Regions from separate parts of the Peribacillus aracenensis genome, predicted to be linked through region 3. Evidence: riboswitches for the same ligand, from Rfam matches in the RefSeq annotation. Region 3 holds a riboswitch; each other region holds the start of a gene.
The links. Region 3 has a riboswitch for lysine ahead of N0M92_RS08715 (aspartate kinase). Riboswitches for the same ligand answer to the same signal wherever they lie in the genome.
Positions count from the first base shown of each region.

Region 1: another riboswitch for lysine. It lies ahead of N0M92_RS11110 (amino acid permease); the one in region 3 lies ahead of N0M92_RS08715 (aspartate kinase).
Region 2: another riboswitch for lysine. It lies ahead of dapA (4-hydroxy-tetrahydrodipicolinate synthase); the one in region 3 lies ahead of N0M92_RS08715 (aspartate kinase).

Region 1 covers NZ_JANZMJ010000008.1:176,217-186,697, forward strand. The annotation lists gene N0M92_RS11065 (proline dehydrogenase) at 1-311, opposite strand, end outside; gene N0M92_RS11070 (hypothetical protein) at 461-739, shown strand; gene N0M92_RS11075 (spore coat protein) at 753-1,088, shown strand; gene rodA (rod shape-determining protein RodA) at 1,170-2,342, opposite strand; gene N0M92_RS11085 (metal ABC transporter permease) at 2,492-3,373, opposite strand; gene N0M92_RS11090 (metal ABC transporter permease) at 3,370-4,296, opposite strand; gene N0M92_RS11095 (metal ABC transporter ATP-binding protein) at 4,304-5,059, opposite strand; gene N0M92_RS11100 (metal ABC transporter solute-binding protein, Zn/Mn family) at 5,072-5,995, opposite strand; gene N0M92_RS11105 (LacI family DNA-binding transcriptional regulator) at 6,681-7,643, shown strand; lysine riboswitch at 7,899-8,084, shown strand; gene N0M92_RS11110 (amino acid permease) at 8,180-9,631, shown strand; gene N0M92_RS11115 (glycoside hydrolase family 13 protein) at 9,671-10,481, opposite strand, start outside.
Region 2 covers NZ_JANZMJ010000049.1:93-10,573, forward strand. The annotation lists gene N0M92_RS27440 (metallophosphoesterase) at 371-2,632, opposite strand; lysine riboswitch at 3,332-3,510, shown strand; gene dapA (4-hydroxy-tetrahydrodipicolinate synthase) at 3,645-4,541, shown strand; gene N0M92_RS27455 (Lrp/AsnC family transcriptional regulator) at 5,175-5,645, opposite strand; gene N0M92_RS27460 (DMT family transporter) at 5,899-6,813, shown strand; partial or broken gene N0M92_RS29570 (DNA alkylation repair protein) at 6,989-7,286, opposite strand; gene N0M92_RS27465 (HPP family protein) at 7,566-8,129, opposite strand; gene N0M92_RS27470 (GNAT family N-acetyltransferase) at 8,298-8,834, opposite strand; partial or broken gene N0M92_RS27475 (NAD(P)-dependent alcohol dehydrogenase) at 8,866-9,181, opposite strand; gene N0M92_RS27480 (DUF1360 domain-containing protein) at 9,433-9,768, opposite strand; gene N0M92_RS27485 (BMQ_0737 family morphogenetic spore coat protein) at 9,987-10,481, shown strand, end outside.
Region 3 covers NZ_JANZMJ010000006.1:106,003-116,483, forward strand. The annotation lists gene N0M92_RS08690 (acyl-CoA thioesterase) at 1-158, opposite strand, end outside; gene sdhB (succinate dehydrogenase iron-sulfur subunit) at 427-1,200, opposite strand; gene sdhA (succinate dehydrogenase flavoprotein subunit) at 1,218-2,969, opposite strand; gene N0M92_RS08705 (succinate dehydrogenase cytochrome b558 subunit) at 3,040-3,648, opposite strand; gene N0M92_RS08710 (YslB family protein) at 4,033-4,503, shown strand; gene N0M92_RS08715 (aspartate kinase) at 4,566-5,798, opposite strand; lysine riboswitch at 5,887-6,063, opposite strand; gene uvrC (excinuclease ABC subunit UvrC) at 6,125-7,897, opposite strand; gene trxA (thioredoxin) at 8,001-8,315, opposite strand; gene N0M92_RS08730 (electron transfer flavoprotein subunit alpha/FixB family protein) at 8,520-9,497, opposite strand; gene N0M92_RS08735 (electron transfer flavoprotein subunit beta/FixA family protein) at 9,568-10,341, opposite strand; gene N0M92_RS08740 (enoyl-CoA hydratase) at 10,465-10,481, opposite strand, start outside.

The DNA of each region.
Region 1 (10,481 bases), on a different contig from region 3:
AGGCCCATCGAGGTCAGCTTCAGTGATAACTGTGAATCCAGTTCATTTGTGCCGATCATGCGGATCGCTTCGATGCACTCATCTGCCATCTTCCTTGCTTCTTGTTCATCCTCAATGAATTCACCTAAATAATCAATGGTGACAGCAAGCCCTCTCCGGTTAAGATCTGCAATCACTTCACATGCCATATCCAAGGATTCCCCTGCCACGAAACGAGATGCCCCAAACCGCAGCCCGTATTTTTTTGCTGCCTTTGTCATGCTTTTATTCTTGGATAAAAAAAGGAATAGATTTTTCAAAATTCTTTCCATCTGCATTCCCCTCCCAAATCTTTTTGGAAAATAGATGCACAAGATTACTTTACCATTTAATTCATTTTTCAGATATTTAGAATCAAGAATAAAAAAATTCATGGAGGGAAAATTAAGCTCGTTTAAAGAACACGTAAGGAGGTAGAATGATGGAACAGCAAAATTCGTTTAATAGCCAACAGCAATCCACCGGCTTTATGAAACAGCCGCCGGAAATGGTTTCGGTGAAAGATAGCCTATACTTAACCGATATGCTTGCATGGAATCTTAATGCGGTTAAAAAAGCACATTTTTTTGCCACACAGTGCAAGGACCCGCAAATCATTGATGCGTTAAATCGGTGCGGACTCATGCATCAACGCCATTACGATACCATTTTGAAACATTTGAACCCGGACCAAAACCAGGTTCAACAACAATACCAGTAAAGGAGTGTTCTTGATGCCCAATGAAAACAAAGTCCAAAATCCTGAATCTCCCGTGGCAAAGACACCGCAAATGAATGACAGGGATTTTATAAATGATATGCTCACAACTGAAAAGTACTTTTGCAACTCCCTTTCCGTTGCCCTGCATGAGATGAGTAACCAAGCATTATTCCAAGACATTTTCTCCGTTTCCAAAGAAAATCAGGAAATGCAGCGAGAACTCTATAACATTATGTTCGAAAAAGGCTGGTATAGTTTAGAAAAGGCACAAGCAACAAGCTTAAACCAATCGTATCAACAATTTTCCGGTTATAAAAATCAATTTCCATCTGGAACGAACATTCAATAAGCAAACATTGAGGGGGGTGAATTCTGCTCCTTTTGTTTTTGTGCTACAAGTAAAGCCGGCCCATGGGGGCCGGCTTTAATTTTAGATATCCGTTGAAAACATATACTTCTTATAATGATACCGAATGCTGAATATTAAGCCCATGGCCATCATGTTCCCCATTAGCGAGCTTCCTCCATAACTGATGAATGGAAGCGGAATCCCGGTAATCGGCAATAGTCCTACCGTCATGCCGATATTTTGAAAGACGTGGAACGTCAACATGCTTATAACACCAACACAGATATATGTATAGAAGTTATTTTTCGTGTCCATTCCCGTTTTTGTAATATGATAAATCAACAGGAAAAACAAGGAAATAATGATGCTTGATCCGATGAAGCCGAATTCTTCACCGATGATGCTGAAAATGAAATCCGAATGGCTCTCAGGCAAATACACTTCCCTCGAACCGATTCCCTTGCCTGTGGTCTGGCCGGAGCCGATGGCCAGTAAGGACCTGGTTAAGTGATACCCTTCGGAGCTGGCATAATTATATGGATCCAGCCAAGAATAGATACGGCCGAATTGATAGGATTTTACCCCTAGATATTTTTCCAGGATCTCCGGCTTCCAAAGGACAAAGTACAGGACCGTTGAAGCGACGACAATTCCTCCCGAAACGATCGGCAGCAGGATCTTCCATGTTACCCCTGAAATGAAAATCATTCCGAGCATGATGGACAGGATGACAAGCGCGGTACCCAAATCCGGCTGTTGCATGATTAACATTAAGGGGGCACCGGTCACAAGACCGATTTTAATAAGCAGCCAGATATCCGTTTGAATCGTTTTCAGCGTGTTTTTGAGATGGTGGTTCGATATGACATTGGCTAAAGCCAAAATCAGGAAAACCTTCATGAATTCCGATGGCTGAATCGAACCGACTCCCGGAATTTTGAACCAGCTTCTTGCACCATTTATATTAGGTACGATACTATCTGGCATAATGATCAGCAAAAATAGCAAAAACAATCCGAATCCATAGGCGTACCAAGAAATTTTTTTCAGTTGGTCCGAATCCAGTGTGATGAACCCTAATACGATTCCAACCCCCACTATATACCAAAAAATTTGTTTAATTAAGAAGTTTTCAGCGTACTGTCCAGTCGTTTGGGCACTATAGATTGCTAAGCAACTTCCAACGCATAATAACAGCAATATTGTGACCAAAGAAAAATCTATTCGAGATGAAAATTTATTTTGTTCTTCCATACTTAACTCTCCCTTAAAAAGGCTCCTGCGATACATCTATAAATACACTTATTCATTATACTTTAAACAAATAAAATCACAACTATATCGAAGAATTGTTTAAAGGCTTCTTGGAGTTATTTCCATGAAGCCCGCAGGGACAAGGGGAACTATGCATGTGATTCCTTTGATTTTCCTCGTTTCAGCAATCTGCTGATCAATCCATGGCTTGAGGAAAAGAGAAAGGCCAATCCGAATAATATGGCGGCCGATCCCACCATGCAACCTGATATCGAGGCATCCAAAATGGTGGCTGAAAAGTAGCCGATGACGGAACTTAGCACCCCGACCCAGATACTGATCCATATCATGCGGCTTAAACGGTCTGACAGCAGATAAGCCGTCGCCGCGGGTATGATGAGCATTCCAACTACTAAAATGGAACCAACGCTATCAAAAGAAGCTACAGTTGTCAGTGAAATGAGGCTCATCAATAAGTAATGAAAGAACAGTACAGGAATTCCCATTGCAGCCGCTAGTGACGGATCAAATGACACGAGTTTAAACTGTTTGAAGAAAAGGAAGATCAGTATGAGGTTCAGGATAAAGCAACTGCCGACAATCCAAACAGCTTTTGGTCCAGCTTCGATTCCCGCGATTGTCATCGTGTTCCAGGGAGTATAGGCTATTTCGCCATAAAGAACATGTTCCAGGTCAAAATCTATTTGTTGCGTATACAAGCTCACGAGTACGATCCCCGTTGCAAAAAGGGAAGTGAATACAATCCCGATCGCTGCGTCAGATTGAACGCCCGACGATTGGAAAAGCTGGATCAAGAATACGGTGAGCAAGCCGAGCGCAGCTGCACCTATCAGCATCGGAACAGAGTCACGAGTCCCGGTTATTAAAAATGCCAATACGATTCCAGGCAAAACGGAATGACTGATGGCATCCCCAATCAACGTCATTTTCCTGACTATCAAAAAACATCCCAATACACTGCAAGCACCCGCCACCAATGCTCCGATTAAAATAATCCAAAAATCATTCATGATGAGTGGCTCCCTTTCCTTCTATTCTGTTCGAGAGAATATTTCTTTTTCGTCGATCCCCTTCTCCATATAGATGAAAGCACTCCTCGTTTAGGTGCAAAAAGCATGGAAAAGAAAAACCATACCGTCGCGGATAAGACAATTAACGGTCCTGTTGGCAAATTATTGACCGATGTACTGATCAACGTTCCAGACACACCGCTCAACATTCCGAATATGCCAGACAGGATGACCATGATATGAAGCCGCTCGGTCCAATACCTCGCAGAAACCGCAGGCGTGATCAGTAAAGATGCCATCAATACGACACCTACAGCCTGGATACCGATCACCACAGCTGCCACGATCAGCATCATGATGAAATAATCCAGAAAAACAACCGGCAATCCCATCCCCTTAGCAAACCCAGGGTCGAAGGACAGTAATTTGAATTCTTTAAAAAATACGGTACAAGTGAAAATGAGAATAAAGGAAACCGTCATCATCATATATACATCGGACATGACCATTGACGCCGTCTGCCCGAATAAAAAGGTATCCAATCCACTCTGGTTTCCATACTCACTCTGCTGAATCTGTGTAAGCATGACAATTCCGAAGCCAAAGAAGGAGGATAAGACGATTCCCAAGGCCGCATCCTGCTTGATCTTACTGTATCTCGTAAGCACACTGATCAAGAGGACAGCCACTAAGCCAGCCAGGGCCGCACCTATTAGAAAATAAGAAGTGGATTTCACTCCAGTTAAAATGAAGGCGACACAGATACCGGGTAACGCTGCATGTGCGAGCGTATCGCCAAGCAAAGACTGCTTTCTGAGGTAGGCAAAGTTGCCGATGACCCCGCTGCTTAATCCGAGGAACATCGTGCCAAGCAATATCCACCTTGTATTTGGAACGGTAATAATATCCAGTATATTCATCATGTACACCTCATTTTAATAAAAGGCCGGATTTCGTGTCTGATAGTATCGCTAAGCGGCCTCCATATGTTGCCTGTAAGTGTTCTGGAATGAATACTTCCTCCGTCGGACCTATTTTCATCACCTTTTTATTCAATAACATCGTCCAGTCGAAATATTCCTTCACGGTCGATAGATCATGGTGCACAACTAGAACGGTTTTGCCTTTTTCCTTCAATTCCACCAGCAATTGTATGATTGCTTTCTCTGTTGCGGCATCCACCCCTACGAACGGTTCATCCATAAAATAAATATCCGCTTCCTGTGCCAATGCACGGGCCAGGAATATCCGTTGCTGCTGTCCACCTGATAGCTGACTGATCTGGCGGTTAGCATATTCAGACATCCCTACCTTTTCCAGGCACTCCATTCCCTTCTGCCTTTCGGACTTACCTGGTCGCTTCAACCATCCGAGATGACCATATCTGCCCATCATCACGACATCGAGTGCGTTGGTCGGAAAATCCCAATCCACTGACTCCCGTTGTGGTACATAGCCGATACTCTTCCTCACCGATTTATAAGTAGAACCTCTTATTGTGATTTGCCCTGATATTTTGGGGATCAATTCGAGTATCCCCTTTATCAATGTGGACTTCCCTGCTCCATTGGGGCCAATGATCCCGATTAAATTCCCTTCCGGCACCTCAAATGAGACATCTTCGATAACAGGCTTCTTGTGATAAGCAATCGTTAAATTCTCGACCTTCAAAGCTGCTAGATTCATAGTTTCTCCCCCTTATTTCAAAGCACGGACGATTGTATCGGTATTATGACGGACCATTCCGATATACGTTCCTTCTTCCGTCCCTTTTTCACCCATGGCATCCGAGAATAATTCACCGCCGATTTCCACTTTGTGACCCTGCTTACCTGCACCTTGAATGACAGCCTCGATGGCCTTCCTTGGTACGCTTGACTCAATGAAAATCGCTTTAATTTTGTTCTTCACAAGATAGTTCCGCATATCCGTCACATCTTTTGATCCATATTCCGATAATGTATTGATCCCTTGGAGCCCTCTTACGTCCAGGCCGTATGACTGACCGTAGTACCCAAAAGCATCATGTGCTGTAACGAGCACCCGCTGATCTTTTGGTATTTTATTAATTTCGTCTTGAACATATTTATCAAGTTCTTCCAATTGCAGAACGTACTCTTCATAATTTTCGCGAAAATCTGCTCCATGATCCGGATCATTGGCAATCAATTCTTTCTCCACTGCCTCCGCCGCAACGATCCAAAGCTTTACATCAAACCATACGTGGGGATCATGTTCCGATGCACTCACTTTGCGAAGTTGGTTCTCCTTGAAGCCCTCCGTTACGGCAATCGTCGGTTTATCCTTGCTCATCATTTCAAATATATCCGTCATTTTCCCTTCAAGATGCACACCGTTATAAAAAATCATATCAGCCGAATCCAGTGTCTTAACATCACCCTGTGTCGCTTTATATAGATGGGGGTCGACTCCCGGACCCATTAAACTGGTGACCTCGACATGTTTACCGCCGATATTCTCAACCAAATCTCCAATCATTCCCGTTGTCGTAACGATATTCAGCTTACCATTGCCTTTATCACTTTCAACCGCATCATTGCCACACCCCGTTAAAATCAGCAATGCAGCAATCACGCTCCCAATGGATTTCAGAAAACCCATCCATACTCCCTCCCTTTTTCCTCTTTCTAAAATAGTTTGCCATGTGCAAAAATAAGTGTAAAAATTTTTACATTGTCGCAAACGCTAAAAAGTTTACCCTATACAACTTATTTCATACTATACACAAATATACAAAAAAAGTGCAACTATTTTTTCAAACATTTCAAAAAGGACAATAACTTTCACACACGGAAAAAACTGTAAGGAAACTCCACTGGGTAGCTTCCTTACAGTCGGTCATTTCCTTACAGTCGGTCATGCCGTACATGAAACGAACTCTGAAGTTATATTTATATTGTGGGGTTCTAATGGTGAATATAAACTATGGGGGCTTTTTCGGAACGCTGTGAAATTCACGGGTAAATGCGCTGATTTTACGAGTAAAGTGCCAAAATTCACGAGTAAACGAGGATTTTACGCATTCCATGTGCATTGCCACTCATTTCTTCAAGGAAATTGCCAAGTACGCAAATCCCAATTCGATTCCGCAAAGCACAAAAAGGGTGATTAAGGTTTGGAACATCATGGTCTCCTCCTCCTCTAAGACTTAAAACAATCTTAAAGGATGAAACCCATACCAGAACAAGACCTTATTTGAAGAAATCTTCAGCAGCCCCACACTGTTCTCTTGCCCTGAAATGGGTTTCATACTGTACAATATAAAAAAAGAAAAAACGGTGATACCATGACAAATATTAAAGAAATAGCTCAATGTGCCGGTGTATCTGTCTCAACAGTGTCCCGTGTATTGAATGATCATCCATATGTAAGCCCAGATAAAAGAAAGAGCGTCTTGGAAGCCATCGATCGTTTGAATTATACGAGAAACATAAATGCCATTCATCTTTCAAAAGGTAAAACCAATCTTATCGGCATCATCATCCCCTTCAACAATCACCCATATTACGGGGCAATCGTTAACGGAATCACTAAACAGGCAAATGCAATCGGCTGTCATATCGTCATCTTTCAAACAAACTATGACAGAGAGAAGGAAATCGAGGCTTTTAATATGCTGCAAATGAAGCAGCTCGATGGCATTATCGTTTGTTCAAGGATTTCGGAAATGAAAATCCTTTTGGAATATCAAAAATACGGACCGATCATTTTATGTGAAGATACGGCCCAGGCTGAATTCTCATCCATCAGCATTGATCATTATGCAGCTTTCTCCTGTGCCCTTGAGTACGTGATTGCTAAAGGATATAAGAAAATCGGATACAGCCTCGGCCGTAAAAAGAGCAGAAATAGTTCCCATCGTACAAAAGCCTTTACCGATATCATGAGTAAACATCAACTGGTAAACAATAAGGAATGGCTGTTTGAAGGCAGTTATCACATCAAAGACGGTGAACAATTGTTTCAGGAATGGAATTCGATGATGGATAAACCTGAAGCCATCATCATCACGAATGATGACACGGCCGCTGGCTTCATTCTTACCGCTAAGAAATCAGGTATAAGGGTCCCGGAGGATGTGGCCATTCTCGGTTTCAATAATGATAGCCTGGGTGAAATGCTCGACATCACGACCATTTCCTTGCCGTTGGAATGGATTGGGAAAATGGCGGTGGACCTATTTGAGAATCCTGAGCTGGTCAAACATGTAAAACTGGACTATGCCCTTATAAAAAGAAGGACCGTTTAATGATCTCCATGCTTTATTTTGGTATATCGCCATTTGAATTCTTCCTTGCCGCCATCATTCATTAACTAGGAAAAAATAACCACATAAAATAATCATTGCGATATTCATGAGATTATTTTATAATTTTGATATAGTAAAGTTTACTCAATTACTAGCAATCTATTAGCGATTGCATGAATTTCATGAGAACTATCGTCTGACGTCACTTACAAGCTGGCGCAACGATTTTAGAAAATTGAATACTTCCTCATTTACCGATGAGTTAGAGGCTGCAGCTTATAAAAGTAAAACGGACGAGATTCTGGAAAATTCAAGACTCCGTTTGAAAGGATAAATTGCCGAAGTAAGGGTATATTCCATGTATATTCTTGCTGGCGGTGTTACCGAACAGGAACACCACTGTCACGCTTTTTCAAAAAAGCGTGGGGAGCTATCTTCGGAAGGATAAACGGGTTTATTATAAACAGCCGTCGATCTTTTTCGACTGCTGTTTTTTATTTTTCGTTCCCTTCCAATAAAAAGGAGTGTAACATCAATTGTCAAATTCACAATCAGCATCAAGCCCTACTGAACTGAAAAGGAGCCTGAAAGCGCGTCATTTAATGATGATTTCATTAGGTGGAACGATTGGAACAGGTTTATTTTTAGCAAGTGGCGGTGCCATTCATTCAGCCGGTCCCGGCGGTGCCTTGGTGGCATACGCAGTCATCGGCATCATGGTTTATTATTTAATGACAAGTCTTGCAGAAATGGCAGCGTTCATGCCAGTGGCCGGTTCATTCCGTGTCTATGCATCCAAATTCGTCGATCCGTCTTTCGGTTTTGCGATTGGTTGGAACTACTGGTATAACTGGGCAATCACCATTGCCGCTGAATTGGCAGCCGTTGTCTTAATTATGAAGTTCTGGTTCCCGGATAGCCCTTCAATTATCTGGAGTGCCATTGCATTAATCACTATGTTTCTTATCAATTACATGTCAGTAAAAGGTTTCGGGGAGGCAGAATTCTGGTTTGCCATGATCAAAGTCGTGACAGTCGTCATTTTCTTGATCACGGGTGTTCTGATCATTCTCGGGATCATGGGTGGGAAAGACCCAATTGGATTTTCAAATTTCACAATGGGTGAAGGTCCCTTTAACGGTGGGTTCTTCACGATCCTAGGCGTATTCATGGCTGCCGGCTTTTCATTCCAAGGAACGGAATTGCTTGGAGTGACTGCAGGTGAAAGTGAGGATCCAGAAAAAAATATCCCAAAAGCGATCAGATCCGTTTTCTGGCGCATCATCTTATTCTATATCCTTGCCATTTTTGTAATTGGCATGATCATTCCGTTTACCGATTCACGTTTATTGAGTGAAGATGTTGCCGTAAGTCCATTCACGCTTGTATTTGAACGGGCAGGCCTTGCATTTGCTGCATCCATCATGAACGCGATCATTCTATCATCCGTACTCTCTGCCGGTAACTCTGGCATGTACGCTTCAACCCGTATGCTATGGGACTTGGCACGTGATGGGAAAGCACCGAAATTCCTAGGCAAGTTAGATAAAAGGGGAGTACCCGTGAATGCACTTATCGTGACTTCATTAGTAGGCTGCGTTGCATTCTTAGCTTCATTTTTCGGTGATGGCGTCGTTTATATCTGGTTATTGAACGCTTCAGGCATGGCAGGATTCGTCACCTGGGTTGGGATCGCGATTGCCCATTATCGGTTCCGCAAAGCTTACGCAGCTCAAGGCCTTGATATGAATGCTTTACCATTCCGGGCAAAAGGCTTCCCATTCGGGCCTATATTCGCACTTGTCCTTTGCCTTATCATTATCATCGGACAAGGCTATCAAGCTTTCAGCAGCGATGGGATCGACTGGAATTCAATGTTTGTTTCCTACATTGGCTTAATTTTATTTTTCGCCCTTTGGCTCGGCTATAAAATCAAGCATAAAACGAAAATCATTCCCCTGGAGGAATGTGACCTTAAATCAAAATAATGCGCAAAGGACCTGTTCTAAGGAGAACAGGTCCTTTTTTCATATCAAATGATAAACACGGCATTCATATGGACGCAGAGGTTTGCTGGAGATTCCTTCTTCTTCCTGATCATAATTGCCTATCAGCCTTGTGGCTGAATATGCATGCAGCTCTTCAGGCAAAGTATAGGAGGCCTCCTCTTCTTTAAAGTTACATAGCACCAGCAGCTTTTCTTCTTCAAACGATCTCGTGTAGGCAAATATTCGTACATCATCCGGCCATAGCAGTTCAAAACGGCCATAAACGACGATTTCATGTTTCTTGCGTAATTGAATAAGCTTTTTATAAAAATGAAAAATGGAATTCGGATCATTATAGGCTTTTTCTGCATTAATCTCTGGAAAATTGGGATTAACCTTAATCCATGGCGTCCCTTTCGTGAATCCTGCGTTCCGGGAGTCATTCCACTGAATCGGTGTCCTCGCATTATCCCTGCTTCGGGCGTGGATGGCTGACATCATCCGCTCTTTTGACCATCCATGCGAATCGACGAGTTCTTCATATGAATTCAATGTTTCGATATCCCGGTAATCATCGATTCCCTCAAATGCAACATTGGTCATGACCAGCTCTTCCCCTTGATATATATAGGGTGTCCCTTGAAGCATATGAAGGCAAGCTGCAAGCATCTTTGCGCTTTCAATCCGATACTTTCCATCATCACCAAACCTTGAGACAATCCGTGGCTGATCATGGTTGTTCCAGTATAAACTGTTCCAGCCATCCCCCTCCAGACCAGTCTGCCACTTGGAGAGAATTCGCTTTAAATCGGTAAGCTTCCACTTATCATTACTCCATTTCCCTGCCGGC
Region 2 (10,481 bases), on a different contig from region 3:
CAACCGTTTTTTATTAAAAAAACGTTCCTGTTGTTTTCAGATAGGCCGCTCCCTTTCCGCGGCCTATCTGCCAAGCCTCCTCGACGCAAGCTTCTCTGGGGTCCCGGCTAGCTAGTTTTTGTTAAAATATCGATATTTCATACTATTTTTTACAATAATGGAATGGTTTATAAAATATCCAAGAGTTAAATAAAGCTTCACTTCAATGTTACTTAAATTAATAACTATACCTTCATTTTGTTGTATTATCTTAACAAAGATACGAAATACATGAGTGATAAACCATTATAAATAAAAAAAGCGAACTTACCCCTTAGGGAAAGTCCGCTTTTTACTAATACAAGTTTCAAGAAAAGTTCACCTGTTCTTCTCATTCATTTGGTGAAACGATCATTTGGTCATCCAATCTAATATCGTCAATCGACCAAAACCAATTATTTTTTGCATTATGCATTCTCCATTGGACTTTCACCGAAGAAGCATCTTCAGGAACCTTAATCGATTTAACTTCATACTTATTCAAAACATGTCCATTTTTATTATCGGAAGCAGCTTTATTGTCATAAACGAGAACTTGTTGTTTTTCCCCATTATCAAAGACAGCAGTTACTTCTGCTGTTTGCGTTCCTTCTTGTTTATAATGGGATGCAAATCCTAAGTATAGATCTTTTGCACCATCAACTTTTACAGAAGGTGAAGTTAATGTACTATCAAAAAATCCTTTTGATGATGGTGAACCGTTATCATCCCATTCATCAGGATCCGCTACAGCTATTACACCTTGACCCAGCTCAAATTTGCTACGATCTTGGTCTTCTGCTTTTATCCAAAAGTCCTTTGTTGTGAAACTCCAACCTTGCCACTCCATTGTACCGGCTGGCATATTTGAGCTATTAGTAACCGACCAGCCGTTAGGAGCTGCATGGCTCCAACCGAGAATAGAACTTGGAATGTTTTCATTCACCGCAGGCTTTAATGCAGACTCTAATTGGTCAAAGCTTTCTCCAAGCAACATGTTTACGAATACATTTATATTCTTGGAGCCAATTTTTTGGCCGTCCTCGTAAGCAGTAATCGTGAATTGTGATGAACCGGAACTTTCCTTACTAGGTGTAGCTTTTATTGGCAACGTTTTTTCTTCCGTTCCTGAAAGCTCATATTCAAGTTCATTGCGCTCCACACTCCAACCTACAGGTGCATCAACTTTAATTTTCCCTTTCACATTACCATTTCCATAATTCTTCACCTTTACTTGGAGTGTAGTCGATTCACCCACCGTTATTAAAGAAGGGGAAGCTTGAGCTGAGACCATTTCCAGGGCTTTTGTCTGACCTTCAGCCAGTAACACCTTTTTACTGCTATTGTTAAATGAATCTAGTGCTTGTACCTTAATTTCATAATCCGTACCTGGCTTAAGACCAGCTACAGGGAATTCTAAATTCTTTGGAACAGGATCAATATAGAATTCAGAAAATGCAATGAAGTCTACGTCTAACTCCCCTGTTTCCTTATTTTTGGCTGTAATGTGATAAGAATGTACGAGCATGTTATCTTTTGCCTGTGGAAATGTAATATTCAAACTTTTTAGTGTCGATTTTTCTTTTACAATCGAAGCCTTGTCTTTAACTGCAAAAACCGGTGGTAACTGATCTCGATCGTCTGTATATGTAAAGTTATTTTTTTTAGAAGGGTGTTTGATTACCCATGGTTTTCCTGCCCAATCGTCTTTATGAAAATCACGTTTTTTAAGGACAACTTCATTATTATAAACTTCTACAATCATACCTTGACTAATATCCCGATATCCTTCAGGATGAAACCCTTGAAGTTTGCCCGGCTCTAATTCCAAATAACTTACAGAAGACGTGCCAACAGACGTAAAGTCTTTTTGATGAATCGTTCTAGGGTCTTCAAGTGGATAATGAGAATGGCCTGAAAATGTAATAACCTGTGGATGTTTCTTTAATGTATCATATAAAAGTTCTTTATTTTCCTGAGTTCCCCATAAGTCACTTCCATACACAGTGTCTTTAATGTGTTGATGAAGAAAAACAAAGATTGGTTGGCCCGGATTCTCTTTTTCTGCTGCAGCTAACTTTTCGCCTAGCCAGTTAATTTGATGAACAGAATATAAACCATGCGTATTACCATTTTCCGGACTTAACGTAATAAAATCATATCCATTTACTTTTTTATGATAGTAAAGAGAATCCATTCCTGTTTTCTCGAGAAAGCGATCTTGTGCTTTTTCTACTGAAAGTCCATTCCAATAGTCATGGTTTCCCATAGTGAACATGGATTGAACATCGCCTTGTTTCTTCTCATTATAAATGGAGAAGAACTTATCATATTCAGTAGCGTAGCCATAGTCCGTTAAATCCCCAACGACAACAAAAGCATCCTGTTCAGGCGCAGCTTTGTTTAATTGATCCATTGCTGTTCTAAACTTGTTCATATCAGCAGTTGATCCATCATCTATATGTACATCACTGATTACAGGAAAAACGAGCTCGGGTTTACGTTTATTATCTGAATTTGAAGATTCCGAGAATGCTTGTACATTTGATAAAGAAGTTGCTAATCCCACCGTTACAACTGTCAACATTGCAGCAAATTTACTTTTCGCTTTCAAAATCTTTTTCCTCCTATATATCATTTAGTCGCTATAATTATGTAAGTATTTCCCAATAAGTAAAATATCCTCCTCATTTTTCAATTTTTATGTGGTTTTCCAATTAAAATAGTAACTTTACATTATTAATAAAATATAGGTTCAGTGTAATTTAAATATTAATAAATCAAATAATACCTATGGCCAATAGTCATTCCGTTCACTTAAATTGTTTCTGGAGGAAAACTTAAGATAATTTTTCGCTTGTAGTAATGATTTACCTTTGCTTGATGTAAAAGGGGAACTACCCCTTAACTACGTAGTTATCCCCACGAATCTTAATGGCTTTTATCATTCCATCTCATGGATTTGGAGATACGTATGCTGTTATACGTATCCCGTTCCAATCCTGAAAGGAATGAAAGCACCAAGAGTTCAATCCGTTTGATCTTGTTTGGCTGTGGATTTATTTCCATTTTCAGCAACATAATCGCTGGTAAAATTGCCTGCTATAATGCTATCGAACATCTTCAGTTTGTTTTCCTCTTTCATGCAACTGTTCTGACCAGTTTTTATCGGACCACAGATAATTTTGTCTATGGTTTGGTTAACATTAGCTTGATGTTATTAATGGCATCCTTTCTAAATTGTCCTTGCAATAAAGAGGATTCCTTGTTATATTACAGACAATTAAATATTTTCTTACTTCATACTTTTTGAAGTGAGGATAGAGGAGCAAAGACCATTAGTACACATTTTGAGGAGAATGAGATCCCATGACTATTGTGGAAAGGGGAATTTGCCGAAGCGGAAAGAATCTCATGTTCTTGAAGCTGGTTCTGCTATTGAATAAATGCAGGACTGTCATATAGGAAACTATATGGAGGGCTATCTTATGCGCGGAAACATTTTTTTGATAAATATTGTTTCTACTGCAGCAGCGAATCCTCGTTGTTGCTTTTTTGCGTTTACTCCTGAATGGCCCTAACCACCTCTGAATTTTTATAAAAATTATACAAAAGGGTGTGAAGTTATGAATTTTGGCCAAGTTTTAACCGCAATGGTTACCCCGTTTAATCATAATGATGAGGTTGATTTTAATGCTACGAGAACTTTAGTAAATTATTTAATTACTAATGGTTCTGATGGATTAGTAATAGCTGGTACAACTGGAGAGTCTCCTACATTAACTGCAGAAGAGAAAGTGGATTTATTCAAAATGGTTGTAGAAGTTGTTGATGGAAGAGTTCCAGTCATAGCTGGAACTGGCTCAAATAACACGAAGGCTTCCATCAGCTTAACAAAACAAGCAGAGGCAGCAGGAGTCGACGGAATCATGCTCGTTACCCCATACTATAACAAGCCGTCTCAAGAAGGACTATTCCAGCACTTTAGTGCTATTGCCCATTCAACATCATTACCGGTAATGCTTTATAATATCCCAGGACGAAGTGTCGTGAACATGTCCGTTGAGACGATTGTTAGCCTCTCAAAAATCAACAATATTGTGGCAGTAAAAGAAGCAAGTGGTGACTTAGATGCCATGGCACAAATCATCAGCAAAACAACTAGCGATTTTACATTGTACAGCGGCGATGATGGATTGACATTACCGGTTTTAGCCATCGGAGGAACAGGCATTGTTTCGGTTGCTTCACACATAATTGGCAATGAAATGCAAGAAATGATCAATAGCTTTAAAAATGGGGATGTCCAAGTTGCTGCCACTGCTCATCGCGACCTTCTTCCAATTATGAAAGCATTATTTGCTGCACCAAGCCCAGCACCGGTAAAATCAGCATTAAATATGCGGGGGTTAAATGTTGGAGGTGTCCGCTTACCATTGGTCCCTTTAAACGATGAAGAAAAAAGAGCACTACAAATAGCTCTACAACCGAGTAACACGGAAGCAATTTTGTTAAGTAAATAAGCTTAATGATTCATTAATCGAGTCTTCAATACCGATTTTCTGATTAAAAAACATAATAACCGGGCGAAATTTAAAAAAGCAGTGCAAACTTCGAATGAAGTGTACTGTTTTTTTATCGCTGCAAGGCTCAGTGCTAAAACTAGTTGAGCAATATAATGATTTTATATGATTAAGGGCAAAAGGAGAATTTACATTTTCAAGAAAAATATATGGTGTATCCAGTAGGAATCGTAAATGTCGAATTTTCTATAGCAATGATTTTTCGGGGATTGATCATAAGCTTATTAATTCTAGTGATGTTGATATGTAATTATTAAGACAGAGTCGTTCCTTAGTATTCAATCTATAATGGCTCCTTAACAAATTCAAAAGAAATAAAGTAATTATAGCTTTGACATTCAAAATTTTGAACGAACATTATTATAGTTCAACTTAGAAATGGATTTATATCAACTTATATAACTTGATTATGAATAATAGCCTACTTTCTCTTTTATAAAGGCTATTTTTTTAACGAGTTTTTTTACCAACCCCTTTTATCTCATGGCCTGAAGTCGCTTTCTACGACTTTTCCCTCTCTTTTTCTATCAAAAACCGCTCGTAAAAGTGACTTTTACGAACGGGACTTTTTTTCTATATGGGTAAAACTGTTGAATATTTAATTTCTCTGAGAGCTAGGCTAGTTTGAATTCTTGTTATGCCTAGTTTATTTAACTTTCTAATAAATATTTCTAATTCCTTCCGATCTTTGTTAGCCACTTTTAAAAGATAATCATACTCACCTGTTAAACAATGGCACTCTAATACTTCCGACATAGAAGCTAATGCCTTCTCCAAAACTTCCAGTTTTTCAGCTTGATGTATATTCGTACTCATAAAAATAAAACATAATAAATCAAAACCTAGCTTCTCCTGGTTTAAAATTGCTACTTGCCCATTAATAAATCCTTCATTTTCCAAACGTTTTATCCTTGAATGTATAGCTGGTGGAGATAACTTGACACGCTTTGCAAGCTCAGTATTGCTTATCTGTGCATCCTTTTGCAGTAAATCTAAAATTTGAATATCAACATTATCAAGAACCTTGCTTACGATAGATTCCACTTATAGCCACTCCTTTTACAATTGTTCCAAAAACGGTATCAACCCAATAGCAAAACTTAATTTAATTCTGTATATCACTAATTATTTTAAATAATATTTTAAGTTTCTTCTATTATACAAAATAATATATAAAGAACTGAACCATAATGTTAAAATTAGTAGTAATTAATTATGAAAATTGAAATGTCATTGTGCACAATGGCTTCGATCTTTTTTCACTTAAACTGTGAAAGATGAAAAGGAGCAAAAATATATGCAATATTATTATTTTTCGTTATTACTTTTAACAAGTTTATTATGGGGTGGAAACTTTGTCGTAGGAAAATCGCTTGTCGGTCATGCTTCACCGATGACGTTGACGAGTTTACGGTGGATCATTGCCATTAGTTGTCTTTTGCCAATTGTATGGTGGAAAGAAAGAAAGATATTTCCGCCCCGAAGTGCAATCATTCCTTTATTTTTGATGGGAATTACTGGTGTGGTTCTATTTAATCTATTACAATTTGCAGCATTAGAGAAAACTACCGCCACTAATGTTGGATTAATATCAACATTAAACATGATTTCAATTGCTATTTTTTCATTTTTCTTTTTAAAAGAAAGAATTAATATTCTCCAAATGTTATCGATGTTTCTTTCGCTTATTGGCGTAATACTGGTACTTTCAAAAGGAAATATTGATCTATTCCTTTCATTACGATTTAATTCAGGTGATTTATATATGATGGCTGCTGTATGCGTTTGGGGAATATATTCCGTTTGTAGCAAATGGGCAATGATAACAACAACACCCATGATGTCTACATTATATTCTGGTATATTTGGACTTATAGTTCTTCTTCCGTTTAATTTTTCTAATTTTGCAGTGTCTAATATAAATACTTCTTTCATACAATCTATTTTATATACAGGCATTATCTCAACAGTAGCATGTATGGTACTTTGGAACATTGGTGTACAAAAATTAGGTACAACAACATCAGGTATTTTCTTGAATTTCAATCCTATTTTCACTGCGATTTTAGCCTTTCTATTATTAGGTGAAAAAATGACGTGGGTACAAGGAATTGGTAGTGGCATTGTGATTATAGGCTGTTATTTGTTCTCACATTTTAAAGCGAAATTGATTTTCAAAAAGAATCCTAGACAATCGCAGATTCAAGCATGATTTTTTTCAAAGACTATAAACGTAATATCTCTCGTGATTAATTTTCTATAAATACATTAAAGCCTGTTCCAAGGTGGATACAGGCTCGTTTGTTCAAAAACTTTCCGGATAAGGAATTAATAAGAAAGTGTTAATTTTAACAGCTTACATACTTGCGTATAAAAACTAGCCTTTCTTAATTGACTTCTTTTTGGAACTTTTCGTAACCATTTAGAAAACTGCTTTTTTCTTGTCCCTTCTACTATTCCAATTGCCTTTGCAGTCCCGACACCTTTTCTTGGTGTGGCAAATATGAAATCCCCACTGTGAATAGAAAATTACTCATAGCGGAATTCGTTCGTTCCGGCGAATCGTGAATCGTATTTTTCCCACTATCAAGCATATTGGAAATCTTGCTTTCTGAAAATTCAATCGTCAAGCCAATTCCTTAAAAGCCAGCATTAGCAACTCCAGCCCGCTGACATTCGAACTTTCACCAGGCTAATAACACAACTGATGAACATAATGGAAAAAACATCATGTAAAATAAACACCCTTTCTCAAAATTGGCTTCAGTTTTTAGACAAAAGGCATTCGGAACGAATTAATTCCGAATGCCTTTTATGAATTTAATCGCATACATGCTTTTTTGCATTCTGCGAAAATATGGTCGCGAGATTAATGGATAATTTTTAGGAAACTAAATTTCGTCAAAAATCGGAATCTCTCTTTTTAATATTGAGTCACTTATAAAAGTTTATGAAATATTTTTTTCATAACCAGTGTTTTGGATACTGTCTTGTTTGAAATAAATTATTATAAATCATCGATACAAAAACTAATAATAAGGTACCTATTACAATCGGAATCAGGAATCCCCAACCAACTTGAGAATTGATCGAAACAAGGGCACTTGCTGCTGCGGGAGGGTGAACGGTTTTTGTAAAAGTCATTATAATTAATACAATAGCCAGTACCAGACCAATAATGAATAGGCTCTTACCAAAAATGCTCCAAATGATAAGGGCTGATGTTGTAGAGATTATATGTCCCCCAACAACATTACGGGGTTGTGACAAGAGACTTTTATGCGCACCAAAAACAATAACGCAGCTCGCCCCAAGAGGAGCTAATGCCATAGGATATCCTAAATAGACAGATATAAAACTAATAATGATAATGGCAATGAGTCCACCTGTGGCAGAAACAAAGGAATCCATATAATCGATTCTGTCTTTTTCTCTAGCTTCGCCCTTCATTTTCTTTAAATATGCTGTTAAACCTGCATTTTGTTGATTGCTCCAACTTTTTTCAAGACTTTTTTCGAATTCCATCATTTATGTTTTCCTCACGTTTTCTAAGTAAGCCGACAAGTCGACAAGGTTTTTACATATTGATATCTTACAGGAAAACAATGAATTTTTAAATATATATTTGTTTGTTTCCCATAAAACAGTTAACAATCCCCCCTTATGTCTGTGAATCTTTCATTATAGTTTGTTATTTTATTGAGGATTTGCCGTTATTAAAGAGTATAGATTAGTATCAAATGAAACATCATTTTGGTACATATAATTTCTCAATATCCCTTCTTTTTTGAACCCTAAATTTGTCAACAACTTATTGGATGCTTTATTTTCAATAAAAACAATTGCTCCGATCCGAGTTAGGTCAAGCTCTTTAAAGCCATAAGAAATCACCTTACTGACAGCTTCTGTTGCATAACCGTTTCCCCATTCATTTAGGAAAAGTGCATAGCTCAGTTCTGCTCTCTTATGTTCATGAGACCATTCTTGTAATCCAATTGTCCCAATGATGCCATCCTTCCCTTTCAATTCAATTCCCCATTTAATACCGCGTTTTTCATCGAAATTCTTTGAAAAATTCCTAATGATTTGCTTCACCTGAACTGTATTTGTTAATGGAGTTTGCCCATAATATCGTAATACCTCTGGATTGGAAAAGCATTTTAATATATCCACTGCATCATCTTCCACCATTTCCCTCAAGATCAACCGTTCAGTTTCTAATATAGGAAACATTTTTTCACTCCCTTTGCTTAAAACTTTACCGCTTCAAAATAATGTCACAGGTCTCACCATCTTTGGAAAAATCCTCTGAAGTGTAATATGACCTTATCAATCCTGGCTAATTTTACCAATTATTCATTCGCGGTACTGCAAACCTCTGTAACTTTTGCTCCGATAAACTTGGCAATTGTACTGCATAACTTCCGACACTTCCTGAAGCACCATAGACAAGAACCTTTTGACCACTCTGAATGTTAGCTTTTCTCAGATAAAACAATGCTGTACGTGCCCCAATTGGAACGGCTGCGGGCTTCCTCAAAAGGTAAATTATTAGGTTCAATGGAAACTGGCCCGCCTTCCATTCCTATTATTATAAGAAAAAAATCCATTCGTATCGAATGGATTTTAATCAATCGTTTGCTTCCCTGATGCTTAATAATAAAATTTAATGCCCCTCTTGTACTTGCTATCACTCTACAACAGGGTTTTAGTTTGATTTTAATCTAAAACCTAGCCTATCTGTCTATGAAGCACTTTTATGATGTTCAACATATAATTTTAGTCTGAATATCAAATTACATAAAATTCTCCCCCCTACACGATTATACTTTCATGATTTAGATTCAATAAAGGCGGCAGCTCCCGCAACAGCAAAGACCAATAGGATTGGAAAAGCGGCAGGAAAATAATAATAAGTAAGTACAGTAATGAGGGAACACCAAAACCCTACACACCAATAACAACTTAAAAGCGAACCTATGAAATAACGTAGTCCTGATCCTTTTATTTCAATGATTTCCTCCAGTTGTCCAGAGGCATTTTCTTGGATGGTGGCAGTCAAGAAAGGTTTTCTGATGAATGAAGTGATTTCGTCAAATACAAATAAATGAGTTAACCGGAAGGTAGCCAATATTAATATAATAAAATCAAGCCATTCAATAGCCAACTCCTATTCACCTCCTAATCTTCTTTTAATATTTTATGATTTGAATTTTGATTTTATATATACATTTATAAATCCCGAAATTTTATTAGCCCATTTTCTAAGAAAAATGTACCCATAAAAAGATATCCCCATAGTATGTTAATGTGTTCAAAACCTGATACTGAAGGGAAAGATGTTTGATGAAAAAAAGGAACGTCAAATCTATTCAGGGCCGACAAGTGGTACCGAACCCCATCGGACCTGAATGTATTCGTGTTACAAAAGTATATGACTGGGTTGTTCTAACAAATCGTGATCGCAATAAAGTTCAAATACCTGAGGAATGTTTTGCAGCAATTGAAGATGCACGCCATGAGGGCAACACTATAACAGCTACTTGTTCGGAAGTAGCTGGTACACGAAGCTGTGATTTTATCGGAGCAACTCCAGCTAACATTCCTACTGTTCCAGGTGCCCAAATTGTCTCCCTTGCCTTCCATGTCCATATCCGCGTTCAATTCTTTTGCAATGGAGCACCACTACCAGGGTGTAATTTCGTAGTACCTGTTAGTTTCATGGATGAAGTAATCCTATGTTTCCCAGAGGGAACAGAAATCAACTGTAATATTTTCGATGTTCAATGTACAGTTGTATTAAATCAAATGCTTGGTGATATGGTTGTACTTGATGTGACCATGTGTAAAGATGTTCAAGTCGAGGCTGAGGTTAAGCTA
Region 3 (10,481 bases):
AAATACTCAATCCGAGCTTCCTCAAAATAAGTAAAAGGAATCGTGTTATTCAAGTGCCCAAACATATCAGTTTCCGAAAAGCGGACCTTAATCTCATGTTTAAAAGAAAAATCATTGATCCACTCCGTTATATTATCGATATATGATATTCTGCCCAATTTGTGCACACCCTTTCTGAATTGAATGACTATTCACTCATTTTATAAGAAAACAACGATAATGAAAAGGATTTTCTATTGAAGCAGATTAATTTTATCAAGCTCACTTCATTAATCAAATCCTTCACCGTTGGCTTGGGCCGCATTTACACTTTAATCCCAGTTATCAATCGTTTATATTGCAATCGATTACCAACCAAGTCAACGTGCGTCAAACAATAAAAAAAAGAACCCATATCATATGATACAGGTTCTTTCATGTTACTTATTAAACTTCATCACTGCCGAAGAAGTTACGGAATTGTTGGATCGTAGTATCACGGTTCAACGCGGCAATTGAAGTCGTCAATGGAATGCCTTTCGGACAAGACTGCACACAGTTTTGCGAGTTACCGCAGTTTGCAAGCCCTCCATCACCCATGATCGTATTTAAACGTTCAGCTTTGTTCATTGCACCTGTTGGATGTGCATTGAATAAACGAACTTGCGATAATGGTTGTGGCCCAATGAAGTCTGAATTGCTGTTTACGTTCGGACAAGCTTCCAAACAAACACCGCAAGTCATACATTTAGATAACTCGTAAGCCCATTGGCGTTTCTTTTCTGGCATACGAGGTCCTGGTCCAAGATTGTACGTTCCATCGATAGGAATCCATGCTTTTACCTTTTTCAATGAGTCGAACATACGGCTGCGATCGACTTGCAGGTCACGAACAACAGGGAATGTACGCATTGGAGCTAGACGAACTGGCTGCTCCAATTGATCGATAAGAGCTGTACATGATTGTCTTGGTTTACCATTGATAACCATTGAACAAGCACCACATACCTCTTCAAGACAGTTCATGTCCCATGCGATTGCTGTAGTGTGCTTGCCTTGTACAGTTACTGGATTACGACGAATTTCCATTAGAGCGGAAATTACGTTCATATTCGGGCGGTACGCTAATTCGAATTCCTCATCATAAGGAGCTGAATCCGGTGTATCTTGACGAGTGATTATAAAACGGACTGTTTTAGTCTCAGATTTAGTTTCAACCATTTTTTTGCTCCCCCTCTTTAGTGTTTCGTTGTGTAGTCACGTTTACGCGGTGCGATAAGTGATACATCAATATCTTCGTAATGGAATTCAGGTGCTTGATTTAAGCCTTTGAATGTCGCCATTGTAGTTTTCATGAATTTATCATCATTACGTTCTGGGAAATCAGGTTTGTAATGAGCTCCGCGGCTTTCGTCACGGTTTAAAGCACCAATTGTGATTACACGAGCTAATTGCATCATGTTTTGAAGCTGTCTAGTGAAGGCAGCTCCTTGGTTGCTCCATTTTGCCGTGTCGTTGATGTTAATTTTCTTGTAACGTTCCATCAGCTCAAGAATCTTGTTATCCGTTTCTTTCAGCTTGTCATTGTAACGAACTACAGTAACATGCTGTGTCATCCACTCACCAAGTTCTTTGTGTAGAACATACGCGTTTTCATTACCATCAAGAGACATGACTTCATTCCATTTCTCCTGTTCTTGTTTTTCGTACCCTTCATACAATGAAGAAGGAATGGATTCTGAAGTTTTATCAAGGCCTTCAATATATTTAACGGCATTCGGTCCAGCGACTGAACCACCATAGATTGCAGAAAGAAGTGAGTTCGCACCAAGACGGTTACCGCCATGTTGTGAGTAATCACACTCACCTGCAGCGAATAAACCTTTGATGTTAGTCATTTGGTCATAATCCACCCAAAGTCCGCCCATAGAATAGTGAACGGCAGGGAAAATTTTCATTGGAACTTTACGAGGATCTTCACCCATGAATTTCTCGTAAATTTCAATGATTCCGCCAAGTTTGATATCAAGTTCTTTAGGGTCTTTATGAGAAAGATCCAGGTAAACCATGTTTTCTCCGTTAATACCAAGCTTCATGTTCATACATACGTCGAAGATTTCACGCGTCGCGATATCACGAGGTACAAGGTTACCATAAGCAGGATATTTTTCTTCAAGGAAATACCAAGGTTTTCCGTCTTTATATGTCCAGATACGTCCACCTTCACCACGAGCGGATTCACTCATTAGACGAAGCTTATCATCTCCAGGGATTGCTGTCGGGTGAATTTGAATGAACTCACCATTTGCATAATTTACACCTTGTTGATAAACGATGGATGCTGCTGATCCTGTATTGATCATTGAGTTAGTTGATTTACCGAAAATGATTCCAGGGCCGCCGCTCGCCATGATGACTGCGTCGCCAGGGAATGATTTGATTTCCATTGAAGTCAGGTTTTGAGCTACGATACCGCGTGCTGTTTGCTCATCATCGATAACAGCTCCAAGGAATTCCCAGCCTTCATATTTCGTTACAAGGCCTTCAACTTCATAACGGCGAACCTGCTCGTCCAATGCGTAAAGTAATTGCTGACCAGTTGTTGCACCAGCGAATGCTGTACGGCTATGTTGAGTACCACCGAAACGACGGAAATCAAGAAGACCTTCCGGAGTACGGTTGAACATTACACCCATACGGTCAAACATGTGGATGATCGATGGTGCTGCTTCGCACATCGCTTTAACCGGCGGTTGGTTAGCCAAGAAATCTCCGCCATAAACTGTATCGTCGAAGTGGATGTATGGAGAATCCCCTTCACCTTTTGTATTTACTGCCCCGTTAATTCCGCCTTGGGCACAAACTGAGTGAGAGCGTTTAACAGGCACTAAAGAAAATAAATCAACCTGTTGTCCCAGCTCTGCTGCTTTGATCGTAGCCATTAATCCAGCTAGACCTCCACCAACGATAACTATTTTACCTTTACCCAATTCTGTCACTCCCTTATTTCCATTAGCCAAGCTATGTTTTTCCTAATACTTATAAATGAACTCTATCTTCTTATACGAAAGCGAAAATTGCGCTAACTCCGATATAAGAAAGAAGAACGAAAACGATCAATGTAAAGTATGTCATGATTCTTTGCGATCTTGGTGAAACTGTCAGACCCCAGCTCACTGCAAATGACCATAATCCATTAGCAAAGTGGAAAATTGCTGAGATAATACCGACAATATAGAACCCGATCATGAATGGATTAGAGAAAATTTCCGCCATCATATCGAAATCAACTGTTGCCCCTAGAGCTGCTTGGACTCTAGTTTCCCAAATGTGCCAAACAAGGAAGATCAAAGTTATGATTCCAGTCAAGCGTTGCAGCATGAACATCCAGTTACGGAAGAAGCCAAATCTCCCCAAATTGTTTTTTGCTGTAAAGGCAATATAAATTCCGTATACAGCATGGAAAAGGATTGGTAGATAGATGACTACCCATTCAACCAAAAGCTTTACGGGCGTATATTCAATCAAATGAACTGCCCCATTAAAAGTCTCTTCTCCTTTTGTTGCCATAAAGTTTACCGATAAATGAAAAATTAGGAATAGACCAATTGGAATTACTCCTAGAAGTGAATGAAGCCTGCGATTCCCAAACTCACGATTCTTTGCCACTAAGTGCCCCCCCTTAATTTGTGAAAAATCATGCAAAGATAATCTGGTGGCTACCTTTTATCTCCGCGTGAAAATATAGTATAGAGTCAAAAAAACTCCTCTATACTTCCTTTACAATTATGTGACATGTCCATTTTACTCCTGACTTCAATGTGCGTCAAGAAAACGGATACAAGAAATCTCTTTTTCAGAATAGATTTTATTGGATTAAATTGTCAATTTTTAATCTATCAAGTATATATTTTGGAGAAATTACAAATTAATCTATTAATATCCCGCTATAATTTATCATTTTTTTCCATTTGTTATTTAAATAAATAAAAAACAGTATAATTTGCAAAAGAAATACGTTTATAATAGATTTACAGAAAGAGGCGATAAATTATGAAAAAAAATATTGCTGCTGCGATAGAAGAAGAGATTCAAACTGAAGAAATTCAAACTGAAGAATTCAAAGTTCCAGCTTTCGGGTACGAATTAATCAGAGAAGTTCTATTGGACGATATTCTCGGAAAAGACTCTAATCAAATCCTCTATTGGGCAGGTAAACAATTAGCAAGAAAATTCCCATTGAATGGCGATCAGGAAGTTATTGAATTTTTCCAAAGCGCCGGATGGGGCAATCTGGAAATCTTGAAGTATACGAAACACGAGATGGAATTATCCCTGACGGGTGAAATAATCAGCCGCCGCCTGGACTTACACCCTGATTGTCACTTCCAGCTTGAAGCCGGTTTCCTTGCCGAGCAGTTTTCACTGCAAAAAAAATTCCTCAGCGAATCAACGGAAGAAATCAAACGCCGCGCAAAAAAAGTGATATTCACCATCCAATGGGATCCCAGAGATCCAATCTAATGAGCCCTTAAAACAGACTTACCCTTTTTACCGGAAGTCTGTTTTTTATTGGACTCCTGCACTTAAGCTAGCACATTTGCATGCTGACCAAGTTTAAATGCTTCATGAAGGGATTCAACCGCCTTCACCATTTCCTTTTCATTGACGACAGTCGAAACTTTAATTTCCGACGTGCTGACCATTTTCACCTGGATGCCTGTATTGGCCATCACTTCAAACATCTCGGCAGCCACACCGGGGTTGGATACCATACCAGAACCGACGATGGACACTTTGGCCAACCCGCTCTCCGTTTCGACCCGGTCGAATCCCAATCGTTCTTTATTATTTTCCAGCACGATCAAGGCCGCTTCCGTATCTTCACTTTTTGTGGAAAAAGATAGATTGGTCGTATCCTCGGCTGTCATGCTTTGAATGATGATGTCCACATTGATCCGGTTTTTCGCAAGTGTCGTGAAGATTGTGGATAATGCACCAAGTGATTGGGGCAAACCATAAATTGTGACTCTCGTAATACTGTCTTCAAAAGCAATGCCGCGTACAATTAAGTTTTCTTCCATAGTTGCTTCCTCCTCAATGATCGTTCCTGATTCTCTCTCCATGCTTGAACGGACTTCAAGCGGAATTTGATAATTTTTTGCATATTCGACAGCCCTTGGATGGAGGACGCCCGCCCCTAGGTTGGCAAGTTCCAGCATTTCATCGTAAGAAATGGATTGGAGTTTTCGCGCGCCTTTTATGTAGCGTGGATCCGTTGTGAAAACACCTGTTACATCGGTATAAATATCGCATCTATCCGCATTCAGAGCTGCAGCGATGGCAACCGCCGTCGTATCGGAACCGCCTCTTCCCAATGTAGTGATTTCCCCATTTACATCGTTTCCCTGGAAACCGGCCACGACCACTATTTTCTTCTGTTGAAGCTGAGCTTGGATCCTTGAAGCATCAATGTTTAAAATCCGGGCATTCCCATGAACAGATTCCGTTTGCATGCCAGCCTGCCAGCCAGTATACGAAATGGCTTCATGCCCTTCTTCAATCAATGCCATCGTTAACAGGGAAATCGTTACCTGTTCCCCAGTGGTCAATAGCATATCCATTTCCCTTTTGCTCGGGGTTCCGGAAATATCACGGGCCATGGAAACCAATTGGTCCGTTGTTTTCCCCATGGCTGAAACAACGACGACTACCTCATTTCCATTCTCCGCTTCCTCGATTACCCGATTGGCAACATTTTTGATTTTTTCTACGCTACCGACGGATGTTCCGCCGAATTTTTGAACGATTAATGCCATCCTCATGCACCCTCTCTACTTTTTAGGCAATAAAAAAAGCAATGAGAAATATCTCATTGCTGTGATCACATATCCAATACTGTAAACACACTGAGATAGCTCTCCAGGGTATAAACCCTGACAATCCGCCATTTATTAAATGTCGGACCAGGAAAACAAGGTATGAGTCTTGTCTTCCTTCGGCGTCATCCCCTTTCAAAACCTTTCATGGAAGCTCATACTTCTCCAGGTCTTTACTCTTGAATTCCGCACCTCTATCAGCACTTTTAAGTTGTCTAGTTAAAAATTCCTTTTAATCATAGCATAGTGATTTATCGGTAGCAAGATTATTCTTGTAATTTTCTAACGATTCCCTCGGCTACCCCTTTTGGCATTCCAGCTTCCATGATTTCCTCGACTGTTGCCTCTTTGATTTTCTTCAATGATCCAAAATGCCTTAATAATTGCTTCCTTCGTTTTTCCCCGACTCCTGGAATATCATCAAGCTGGGAGTGAACCGCATTTTTCCCGCGTAGCTGGCGATGAAAAGTAATCGCGAACCGATGCACTTCATCCTGAATTCTTTGCAATAGGTAAAATTCCTGGCTCCGAGAATCAAGAGGTACGATTTCAAGAGGATTTCCGATCATCAATTGCGATGTCCTATGCTTTTCATCCTTAATGAGGCCTGAAAGCGGAATCTCAAGGCCCAATTCATTCTCCAGAATATCCCGAACGGCTTCGACATGTCCCTTTCCGCCATCAATGATGATCAAGTCCGGTAGCGGCAGCCCTTCTTTCAATACTCGTGAATACCTTCTTCTGACCACTTCACGCATCGATTCATAATCATCAGGTCCCTGGACCGTCTTGATTTTATATTTTCGATACTCTCTTTTTTCCGGCTTCCCATCAATGAACACGACTAAAGCCGAAACAGGGTCACTTCCCTGGATATTGGAGTTATCGAAAGCTTCAATTCGGTGCGGGGTGTAGATGCCCAGTTGGTTCCCGAGGTTTTCCACCGCATTGATCGTTCTTTCTTCATCCCTTTCAATCAAAGAGAATTTTTCCTGAAGGGCGATGGAGGCATTTTTATTCGCCAATTTAAGCATGTCTTTTTTCGCCCCCCTTTTGGGGTGAATCGTTTTGACCCCAAGCAGCCCTTCGGCCATTTCGGCATCCACTGATTCAGGCAGCAAGATTTCCTTTGGTTTAAAATGGTTCGTAATCTCGTAAAACTGACCTAGGAATGTAAGTAGTTCCTGTTCGGGTTCATCATAGACCGGAAAAAGTGAAACATCCCTTTCTATTAATTTACCCTGCCGGACAAAAAATACCTGAACACACATCCATCCTTTATCATAGGCAAAGCCAAATACATCCCTGTCGACGAAATCGGTCGTCATCATTTTTTGCTTCTCCATCGTAATATCAATGTGGGCAATCTTGTCACGGAACTCCTTGGCCCTCTCGAAATCGAGCTCTTCTGATGCCACTAGCATTTTTTCAGTCAGTTCTTTTTTTATTTCAGTATGCCCGCCGTTCAAGAACCGGTTGATATCATCCACCATTTTTTTATATTCCTGTTCCTCTACTTCATATACACATGGGGCCAGGCACTGGCCAAGATGATAATAGAGACACACGCGATCTGGTAAAGTATTGCATTTTCTTAGGGGATAGATGCGGTCGAGCAATTTTTTCGTTTCGTTAGCTGCAAACGCATTCGGATAAGGACCGAAATATTTCCCTTTGTCTTTTTTGACTTTTCGCGTAATGATTAGACGCGGGTGGCGTTCCGCAGTCAGCTTGATGAAAGGATACGTCTTATCATCCTTTAGCATGACATTATATTTTGGGTCATGTTTTTTGATTAAGTTCAGCTCTAAAATAAGAGCCTCGATATTGGAAGAGGTGACGATGTATTCGAAATCCTCAATCTCATTCACGAGCCGAAATGTTTTTCCATCATGAGATCCCGTAAAATAAGATCGGACACGATTTTTCAACACCTTCGCTTTGCCTACATATATGATCGTTCCCTGACGATCCTTCATTAAATAACAACCAGGTTGATCGGGAAGAAGGGCAAGTTTATTCTTTATTTGTTGATTCATGCATTCAGCCTCCTGTTCTCCCATTTTTACAATCATTATATATCAAGATAGCGAAAAAAGCTTCAAGTCCGCAGACTTGAAGCTTTTTTTAGCTATCTTACTATTACGCGTGTTTTGCAATAAGTTCAGCAAGTGCTTCTTTAGGTTGGAAACCAACAACCTTATCAACCACTTCACCGTCTTTAAGGACGATTAATGTCGGGATGCTCATTACACCGAATTTCCCTGCTGTTTCTTGGTTTTCATCTACATCCACTTTTACGATTTTTGCTGTATCGCCAATTTCAGTATCAAGTTCTTGAAGAACTGGAGCGATCATTTTACAAGGTCCGCACCATGGAGCCCAAAAATCTACAAGAACAACACCTTCGCTAGTATCTGTTGTGAAAGTTTGGTCAGTTGCATTTACAATAGCCATATATATTTCCTCCTCAAATTTACTCAAATAACTAAAGACAGTATACCATTGTTGCTCGAATCGATGCTAATATTTTGCTTCAGTGGTAGGATGTCCAAAAAAAGAATAAATATGCAGGCCGAAGTCCTTGCCTCTTAGCCAAAATAAAGGGGCAAGACATGTGTCGGCTTATGCCAAATGTCTTGCCCCCTAATTTGTATTAGTTTAAGCGTTAACTTTTAGTTTTTTGAATTCTTCCGTAAGTAATGGAACGACTTCGAAAAGGTCTCCGACAATTCCGTAATCAGCTACATTGAATATGTTAGCTTCCGGATCTTTATTGATGGCAACGATAACCTTGGAGTTGGACATCCCCGCTAAATGCTGGATCGCACCGGAAATTCCGCAGGCGATATAAAGGTCAGGTGTTACGACTTTACCCGTTTGCCCGATTTGCAAAGAGTAATCGCAATAGTCCGCATCACATGCTCCGCGGGAAGCTCCTACCGCTCCGCCAAGAACTTGTGCAAGTTCCTTTAACGGTTCAAAACCATCTTCACTTTTCACGCCCCGTCCACCTGCGATGATTACTTTCGCTTCTGAAAGGTCGACCCCTTCACTAGCTTTTCTGACAACATCTTTAATGATTGTACGTAAATCCTTAATGTCCACACTTAATGTAGAAACATCACCAGAGCGGGACTCATCTTTAGCTAATGGTTCGATATTGTTCGGACGGATTGTCGCGAATATCACGCCATCCGTAACAATTTTCTTTTCAAATGCTTTACCAGAATATATCGGGCGGGTGAAAACGATATTTCCGCCTTCTTCTTCAATAAATGTAACGTCCGAGATCAAACCTGATTCAAGCTTTCCAGCCAATTTAGGTGCAAGGTCTTTTCCTAGGGCCGTATGTCCAAAGAAAATTCCTTCTGGCTTTTCCTGCTCGATGACGGCAAGCAAGCTTTGCGCATATCCATCTGAAGTATATTGTTTCAATTGGTCATTTTCTACTGCCACAACCCGGTCCGCGCCATACTGGATCAATTCATTCCCGAAATTTTGAACACTGTCACCAACTAAAACACCTACGATTTCCCCGCCATCTGCAGCAAGTTTAGCCGCACCGATAGCTTCAAATGATACATTTCTTAGTGAACCGTCACGAACTTCGCCCAATACAAGAAACTTTCTAGCCATTTATAAAAACCTCCTGTGCTCTATTTTTCTTTTTTGTCGTGTGTGTTGTTTTGAAAAGTACCGTTTAAGATTAAATCACTTTTGCTTCACTGCGTAATAATTGAACAAGTTCGCTAACTTGATCACCGATTTCTCCGTCCAATACTTTTCCAGCTTCTTTTTTAGCAGGAAGGTAAATTTCAATCGTTTTTGTTTTTGCCTCAACATCTTCTTCTTCCAAATCCAGGTCATCCAATTCCAATTCTTCAAGCGGTTTTTTCTTCGCTTTCATGATTCCTGGCAATGAAGGGTAACGCGGCTCATTAAGCCCTTGTTGAGCTGTCACCAACAATGGAAGGGATGCTTCGATCGTTTCAGAATCCCCTTCGACATCACGGATAACGCTTACATTTCCATTTGCTATGTCCAGTTTAGTAATGGTTGTAATATAAGGAATTTCTAAAATTTCGGCAACGCGTGGCCCCACTTGACCAGAACCGCCATCGATTGCTACGTTTCCTGCAATGATTAAATCGGCATTTTTACCTTTTAAGTATTCACCTATAATTTTGGCAGTCGTGAATTGGTCGCCATTTTCTATGTCGTCTTCTATATTTATCAATACGGCTTTGTCAGCACCCATTGCCAGCGCTGTACGTAATTGCTTTTCAGCCTCTTCGGTTCCGACAGAAATAACCGTTACTTCTCCGCCTTGTGCATCACGTACCTGGATTGCTTCTTCAACCGCATACTCATCGTATGGATTAATGATGAATTCTGCTCCATCCTCATTAATTTTCCCATTGGATAGTGTAATTTTTTCTTCTGTATCAAATGTTCTTTTCAGCAGTACATAAATGTTCACGATAATACCTCCCGAATGATTTGAGTTTTGAAGATTATGAATTTTATTGATATATAGTATTGTTCTACAGATTTCATCAAAATCCTGCATAATATATAAAAATAGTTTTTTATACCAAAATCATCATTTCCCTTTGAATA